2 regions of the Streptococcus sp. SCPM-O-B-15294 (M123) genome follow, and region 1 is predicted to be linked to the other one. Evidence: predicted binding sites of a transcription regulator. Region 1 holds the regulator's gene; the other holds the start of a gene.

Region 1 (4,216 bases):
CGACCATGGGTGTGAAAGTGATGCGTCTGGATCAAGATGCCCAAATCGTAACCTTTACAACGGTTCAAGCTGACGAAAAAGATGAGTCAGAGACTGAGACTGAAAGTGAAGGGTAGGATAAATAATGGCTTCAAGAAGAAAAAAGAAGAAAACAAGCTTACGCAATCGCTTGATTAATATCTTTGCTACCTTACTGATCCTTTTGTCTATTGCCTTGATCTTTAATGCTCCGATTCGGAACATGATCATGGTGTGGCATACCAATCAGTACCAGGTCAGCAAGGTATCGAAAAAGACCATCGATAAGAATAAAGATGCCAAGACTAGCTTTGATTTTAAAGAAGTCAAATCGCTTTCTACAGAATCTGTTATCAATGCCCAGTGGCAGGCGCAGAAGTTGCCTGTTATTGGGGGGATAGCAATCCCTGAGTTGAAGATGAACCTTCCGATTTTTAAAGGCTTAGATAATGTGGGACTCTATTATGGGGCTGGTACCATGAAAGAGGACCAGGTTATGGGGGAAAGGAATTACTCCTTGGCTAGTCACCATGTCTTTGGTTTGACAGGGGCAAATGAAATGCTCTTTTCTCCATTAGAACATGCCAAAGCTGGAATGAAAATCTATATCACTGATAAGGAAAAGGTGTATACTTATGTCATCAATTCTGTTGAGACAGTTACACCAGATCGGGTCGATGTCATTGCAGATCGTGAAGGGGTTAATGAAATCACCTTGGTGACCTGTGAGGATGCTGCAGCAACTTATCGTACGATTGTAAAAGGGACTTTGGAAACTTCAGTAGATTACTCAAAAGCACCAAAAGATATACTGGAAGCTTTCACAAAATCTTATAATCAAATGCAATTATAATCAACTTAAAAAGAGGTCCTTGACCTCTTTTTTTTCTGTTAATTTTCTGCCAACTTGTAAGAGGATAGTCATAAAATGTTACCTGACTGACATATTTTTGCATGCTTTCTATTTTATAATAGAAGAGTGATAGAAAGAAGCTTGGAGGAACTGAATGCGCACAGAAGATATCTATACTTTGTTAAGAAACTTCTATGGCTTACTGGTCAATGATTTCCCTAAAACAGCGCTCATTACCAAGGGGATCTACGAAGTTGAACAGGTCTTCGAAACCATTGAAAACATTCCTGATGATCAAGAACACTTAGTTCGATACGAAATTCGTCAATTTCTTGCTTCTTTGGAACAAGTGCAAGAATGCTATAGAATTAACTTCTCAAATGAAGAAACTCGAATTCTTGAAAACTTAAGAGAAGTAGTTTGTCCAATTTAATTTATACAGAATCGTCCTTTTTCCTCCTCAATTGCGAATTATTAATTGAGGAGGTTTTTTATGTATCATATTGTATTTCAAGAAACTGGTCTCTTACCTAGAGAACGTTTGCTAACAGAAGGACCTGATAAGCTCAGTCATCAAGAATTGCTGTCCATCTTATTACGGACGGGGAACAAAAATAAACCAGTCTACGAGATCGCTCAAGACCTGTTGGGATCACTAAAGAGTTTAAAAGAACTAGCTAGTATGAGTTTTCAGGAGTTACAGGAAATTCCAGGAATTGGGAAAGTAAAGGCCATAGAGCTGATAGCTGCTATTGAACTAGGGAAACGAATACAGACTTCTGAAGTGATTGAAACAGAACAAATCATGAGTAGTCAAAAGTTGGCAAAAATGATGCAGCAAAAAATAGGCCATGAGAAACAGGAACATTTACTGGCCTTATATCTGAATACTCAAAATCAAATTATCCATCAGCAAGTGATTTTTATTGGAACAGTCAATCGTAGCATTGCAGAACCAAGAGAAATCTTGCACTATGCCATCAAGCATATGGCGACATCCTTAATCTTGGTTCACAACCACCCGTCCGGGATCATTCATCCTAGCAAGAATGATGATGGTGTCACCCAACAAATGATTGAAGCCTGCAATTGTCTAGGAATTGTTTTCCTGGACCATCTGATTGTCTCAACTGATGATTATTATAGCTACCGGGAAGAAACAGATTTATTGGTATAGAAAAAGAGAGTGGGACAGAAATCGGTAATTCGTTAGAATTCGATTTTGTCGTCCCACCTCCGCACAGTTGAGTAGGGCTGTAAAAGCTGATAAAATCAGCGTGGTAGAGCCCACTCAACCACTGCGTCTTGCTCAACAATCCAAAGACAATTGAGAGGCTAGGACTTTTGTCCCAGCCTCTTTGCTTATCATGTATTCTTACGCATAAAGTAGAGAAGGGTTTGTAGTTCACTGGTTAGGTCGACATATTGGACTACCACATCTTTTGGAACTGTTAAGTGTACGGGAGAAAAGCTAAGGATTCCCTTGATACCAGCTTCAACCAGTAAATCTGCAACTTCTTGAGATTTTACACTTGGAACGGTTAAAATGGCTGTTTGAATCTCTTGTCCCTCAAGTTTTTCTTTTAGTGTGGAGATGCCGTAAATCGGAATACCATCTTTACTTTTAGTGCCGACTAACTTATGATCATCCGTATCGAATGCCATGACAATTTTCATTTTGTTTCGCTCATGGAAGCGATAGTGAAGAAGGGCACTCCCCATATTTCCAATCCCGACAATAGCAACATTGGTGATGGAGTTATCATTCAAGAGATCAGCAAAGAAGTTCATTAACTTTTTGACATCATAACCAAAACCACGTCGTCCAAGCTCTCCAAAGTAGGAGAAGTCTCGACGAACAGTTGCGGAATCAATCCCGATGGCTTCAGCGATCTGTTTTGAATTTGCTCGCTCAATTTTCTCTGCATTAAAGCGTTTAAAAATGCGGTAATACAAGGAGAGTCGTTTAGCAGTAGCACGAGGAATTGGATTAGTCTTATCTTGTTTCACAATATCACAACCTTTCAAATCTATTTTATAAAAAGTTTGTGAATAAAGCAACTATCTTCTACTAAAAAAACACCAAAACGGTGTTTTTCTTTCTTAATTGGAATTTCTTAAACTCTGATCAAACTGAATCAGATAGCGATAGAAGTCACCGATTTTTCCAGTGAAAGGTAAGGTTTGCCCCTTGTAGGTCACAGAAACAACCTGATAGGAATCTGGAATGGTCACACAACCTGAGAAGGCTAATAGACAGTGATCGATGTTGTCGTAGCTAACCTGACGTTCCTTCTGATATGCATCCAAATAGGTGAGGACTACAGGACTATTGGTCATTACTTTTCAATCCTTTCAAAGATTTCACGTTCAACTAAACTGTCCATGAGGAAGTAGAATTTTTGTTGGATAATCTTGTTTTCTGGGTTTTTAAAAATATTTACCAAACGAAGGCCTGACTTGTCAGTAATGTTAATTTTAAATCCTGTTAAATCCTTATTGATGATAATTTTTAACTTAAAGCCATCTCCACTATTTGGAATAGCTTCTAACAAACGATTTAATTCGTAGTTTCCAACCTTTGTTTGTGCAAAGGTATTGTCGCGTAGGGTATATTTTTTAATATTTGGATGGATTGCGTATGTGTAATCGCAGTTTGGTAATGAGACAGATGTTTCAAATGCCATGTAATTCTCCTAAAATTTTGTGAATAGTTGTTATAAAAGTATCGACTTCAGCAGTCGTATTGAATTCGGATAAACTAATGCGAATAGATTCCTTCAAGCGAGGTGAATCTTCGCCATAATAAGCTGCAAGGACATGACTTGGCTGAACAGTCCCCGCAGTACAAGCCGAGCCAGTTGATACTGAAATTCCCGCCATATCTAAACGAAGCAGTAAGATATCATTGATGATACCTGGGAAGCCGATGTTTAAGACATGAGGAAGTTTGGAGTCTGTGCTATTCAGATAGAAATCTAAATCTTCTAGGCCTGTTAGGATACGTTCAGATAAGCTCTGAATGTACTGATAATTTGCGTCTAACTGCTCAGTTGCTTCTTTGAGGGCTTGAGCCATTCCAGCAATTGAAATCAAGTTCTCTGTACTAGCTCGACGTTTGTCTTCTTGGTCACCACCGTGTAAGAGATTGAAGAAGTCAGGCTTTTTAGCATAGAGAAGACCAACTCCCTTAGGCCCGTGAAATTTATGGGCCGATGCGGTTAGAAAATCAACTCCTAGCTCTTCAGGGGCTACAGCAAGTTTACCAACGGCTTGAACAGCATCGACATGAAAAGCAGCAGGATGGTCTTTTAAAAGGTCTGAAATGTCCTTGATAGGCAAGAG
Region 2 (4,216 bases), on a different contig from region 1:
TCGCTTTGTCAGCCCCCTCTCCTGCCACCGTATAGGTATGCGGATCAATCGAAAACTTCAACAAGCCAGCATTTTTGATTCCCACATAAGCCAAGAAAATTCCGATACCAGCTGAAATAGCTGAACGCAAAGCATTTGGAATGGACTCAATAATCATTTTCCGAACATTAGTTAATGTGATAATCAAGGAAATCAATCCACAAATAAAGACCATTCCCAAGGCTTCTTTCCAAGAATAGCCCATCCCAAATACCACTGTAAAGGTAAAGAAAGCATTCAAGCCCATTCCTGGTGCTTGGGCATAAGGCAGATTCGCATAGAAAGCCATCATGAGAGTCCCGACGACTGACCCAATAATGGTTGCTAGAAATACTCCCTGAGCAGGCATTCCTGTTTGGGAGAGCATTTGAGGGTTTACAAATAAGATATAAGACATGGCAAAGAAGGTCGTTAAACCAGCTAATACCTCTGTACGAACCGTCGTTCCGTGTTCAGATAGTTTGAAAAACTTATCCATTTTTCTAATAAGCTCCTTAAAAAAATAAATCTGCTCGCGACTCAATCACGAACAATACCAATATTTTATCAAATATCATTCACTTTTACAAGAGATTCATCTGGATAATCTTTAGTGCCTCAGCATTTACTATTTGAAAAACTGAAATTTTCCTGTTTATCTGGTATAATGGTAGCATTCTTCTTAAAATATGGCACTTCTATACTCCTCATTTAGAGTAAGAAAAACCATACAAATGAAAGGAATCTTCCTATGAATAAAAAACTAATCGCTGTCGATTTAGATGGCACCTTATTAAATTCCGAGAGCAAATTATCGCCTTATACGATTGAAACCATCCAGAAAGTCAGTGAACAAGGTCACCGGATCATTATTACAACTGGGCGTCCCTATCGAATGGCAGATCACATCTATAAGGAATTGGGATTGGAAAGTCCCATGATTAACTTTAACGGCGCTCTCACTCATATTCCAAATAAAAAATGGTCCAAAGAACTATCCATGACCCTTGATAAAAAATACCTCCTCGATATGGTCAAGAGAGAAAATGACATCCAAGCGGACTTTATTGCAGGAGAGTATCGCAATAAGTTCTATGTCACCCACACCTACCACCATACGATTGATCCTGCTTTATTTGGGGTTTCTAAAATCTCCTCCAAAACAAAATTCGAAGCTCGTAAAGTTACCGAAAACCCAAACGCCATCCTCTTTCAAACGCGCGCTGAAGATAAGTATGCTTTAGCCGAAGAAATGCGTGATTACTACCATCACGAGCTAGAAATCAATAGCTGGGGCGGTCCCCTCAACATTCTGGAATGTGCTCCAAAAGGGGTCAATAAGGCCTTTGCCCTCAACTATCTCCTCGAGACTTACGGACTTGATCGGAAAAATCTGATTGCCTTTGGAGACGAACAAAACGATACAGACATGTTGGCTTTCGCAGGAACTGGTTATGCAATGAAAAACGCCAATCCTGTCCTCCTCCCCTATGCCGATAAACAAACCGAGTATACAAACGATCAGGACGGTGTTGCTCGTCAACTAGAAAAACTCTTCCTATAAATAGAGAAGCGCTTGAATCACCTTTTACAAGAAAGGATTCAAGCTTTTTTGTTTTCTCAAACATACGGAACCTTATAGGTGGCTTTTCTGAAAATAGTTTAACCGGTTAAGTTTATTTTCAGAAAATTTTCTGTGTAAACGCTTGCTAACCGATAAAGTTTGTGATAAAATTAACATAACAAAAATAAAAAAGGAGCCTAGCTCGTTTCATACGATAATGATTCAAGTGATGTTACTTCTCGTCTTATTACCGTCTCTAATCCAACTAAGCTCTTGAGGAGGAAAACTATGAAAGCTGTTGTTGTAAATCCAGAAGGTACTGGTGTTGAAATCGTTGCAAACAAAGACATGCGTCCACTTGAGACAGGGGAAGCTCTTGTTCAAATCGAATACTGTGGTGTCTGCCACACTGACTTGCACGTTGCTCATGGAGACTTCGGTAAAGTTCCAGGCCGTGTTCTTGGACACGAAGGAATCGGTATTGTTAAAGAAGTTGCTCCAGATGTTAGGAGCCTAAAAGTTGGGGATCGTGTCAGTGTCGCATGGTTCTTCGAAGGATGTGGAACTTGTGAATACTGTACAACTGGTCGTGAAACTCTTTGCCGTACTGTAAAAAATGCTGGTTACTCTGTTGATGGAGGAATGGCTGAACAATGTATCGTTACTGCGGATTACGCGGTTAAAGTACCGGAAGGATTAGATCCAGCGCAAGCTTCTTCTATTACCTGTGCAGGAGTTACAACTTACAAAGCTATCAAAGAAGCTAAAGCTGAACCAGGCCAATGGGTTGTTATCTACGGAGCTGGGGGACTAGGAAACTTGGCTGTTCAATATGCTAAGAAAGTCTTCAACGCACATGTCATCGCTGTCGATATCAACAATGATAAACTCGAATTGGCGAAAGAAGTTGGCGCAGATTTTGTCATAAATGGTCGTGAAGTCGAAGATGTTCCAGGCTTGATCAAAGAAAAAACAAATGGTGGAGCTCACTCTGCTGTCGTAACCGCTGTTTCTAAAGTAGCCTTCAACCAAGCAGTGGATTCAGTTCGTGCAGGTGGTCGCGTTGTCGCAGTCGGACTTCCTTCTGAAATGATGGACCTCAGCATTGTGAAAACAGTATTAGATGGTATCCAAGTCATAGGTTCTCTTGTAGGAACTCGTAAAGACTTGGAAGAAGCCTTCCAATTTGGTGCAGAAGGCTTGGTTGTTCCAGTCGTTCAAAAACGTCCAGTAGAAGATGCTGTCAAAGTCTTTGACGAAATGGAAGCCGGAACCATTCAAGGACGTATGGTACTTGACTTCACTAACTAATAAACGAACCTATTAGACTGGCCCAAATGGGCTGGTCTTTTTTAGTTTCTCACAAACAGGACCTGAAAAGGATTGCTATATTTTTATTTTACATATTAGAAGCTACTACTACTCTTTTCAGAAACATAGAATCCCCTTAGTTCCCCTCTTATCAAGGATTTTCGAATTTAATAACCAAAGAAGTCTACCAACATCTAAAGATAGATGTTGATACTTTAATATATTAAAGAGTCTCTTTTTCCTTTAATTTAGTACTGAAAAATTGACTTTATTATGAAAACGTTTTATAATAGATAAGCTTAAAGTTTTCTTAAACTGAAAGTCAAACAAATTTTATAAGGAGGAATGTCAATAATGAGTATTGGTATCATTATTGCTAGCCACGGTGAATTTGCAGCTGGAATCCACCAATCCGGCTCGATGATCTTTGGGGATCAAGAGAAAGTTCAAGTGGTTACGTTCATGCCAAGTGAAGGCCCGGATGATCTCTATGCTAAATTTAATGCAGCTGTTGCCGCATTTGATGCAGAAGATGAAGTCTTGGTTTTGGCTGACCTTTGGAGTGGTTCTCCATTTAACCAAGCGAGTCGCGTTATGGGAGAAAATCCAGATCGTAAATTTGCGATCATCACAGGATTAAACCTTCCAATGTTGATTCAAGCTTATACAGAGCGATTGATGGATGCAAATGCCGGCGTTGATAAAGTCGCTGCAAACATTATCAAAGAATCTAAAGATGGAATCAAAGCTCTTCCAGAAGAATTGAATCCAGTCGAAGAAGCAAGCACTGCTTCCGCTGCCCCTGTTGCCCAAGCTGCTATTCCAGAAGGAACAGTGATTGGAGATGGTAAGCTCAAGATCAACCTTGCTCGCTTAGACACTCGTCTGCTTCATGGACAAGTCGCAACTGCTTGGACACCCGATTCAAAAGCCGATCGGATCATTGTTGCTTCAGATTCAGTTGCTAAAGATGAACTCCGTAAAGAGTTGATCAAGCAAGCAGCACCGAATGGTGTGAAAGCAAACGTTGTCCCAATTCAAAAATTGATCGACGTTGCAAATGATCCACGCTTTGGTGAAACACATGCTTTGATCTTGTTTGAAACACCTCAAGATGCCCTTCGTGCCATCGAGGGTGGTGTTCCGATTAAAACCTTGAACGTTGGTTCAATGGCCCACTCAACTGGTAAAACCATGGTCAACAATGTGTTGTCAATGGACAAAGAGGATGTGGCTACATTTGAAAAAATGCGTGATCTTGGAGTCGAATTTGATGTCCGTAAAGTGCCAAATGACTCTAAGAAAGATTTGTTTGACTTAATT

The links. The regulator Rex, encoded in region 1, represses fermentation and respiration genes when NADH is low (regulators of the CRP and FNR family bind a similar motif). The targets are predictions, from matches to a motif close to TTGTGAANTANTTCACAA.
Region 2: adhP (alcohol dehydrogenase AdhP) is a predicted target of Rex. The motif match lies at 1,742-1,759, and genes of this name have one in related genera.

The regions. Positions count from the first base shown of each region.
Region 1 is NZ_JBYQGU010000003.1:107,680-111,895, forward strand. It holds gene gyrA (DNA gyrase subunit A) at 1-116, shown strand, start outside; gene AC3E8G_RS03475 (class A sortase) at 125-871, shown strand; gene AC3E8G_RS03480 (porphobilinogen deaminase) at 1,026-1,304, shown strand; gene radC (RadC family protein) at 1,365-2,048, shown strand; gene AC3E8G_RS03490 (redox-sensing transcriptional repressor Rex) at 2,237-2,881, opposite strand; gene AC3E8G_RS03495 (DUF4649 family protein) at 2,975-3,211, opposite strand; gene AC3E8G_RS03500 (DUF1831 domain-containing protein) at 3,211-3,558, opposite strand; gene AC3E8G_RS03505 (cysteine desulfurase family protein) at 3,548-4,216, opposite strand, start outside.
Region 2 is NZ_JBYQGU010000009.1:16,078-20,293, reverse strand. It holds gene AC3E8G_RS06830 (NCS2 family permease) at 1-517, opposite strand, end outside; gene AC3E8G_RS06825 (Cof-type HAD-IIB family hydrolase) at 770-1,582, shown strand; gene adhP (alcohol dehydrogenase AdhP) at 1,871-2,893, shown strand; gene AC3E8G_RS06815 (PTS sugar transporter subunit IIB) at 3,248-4,216, shown strand, end outside.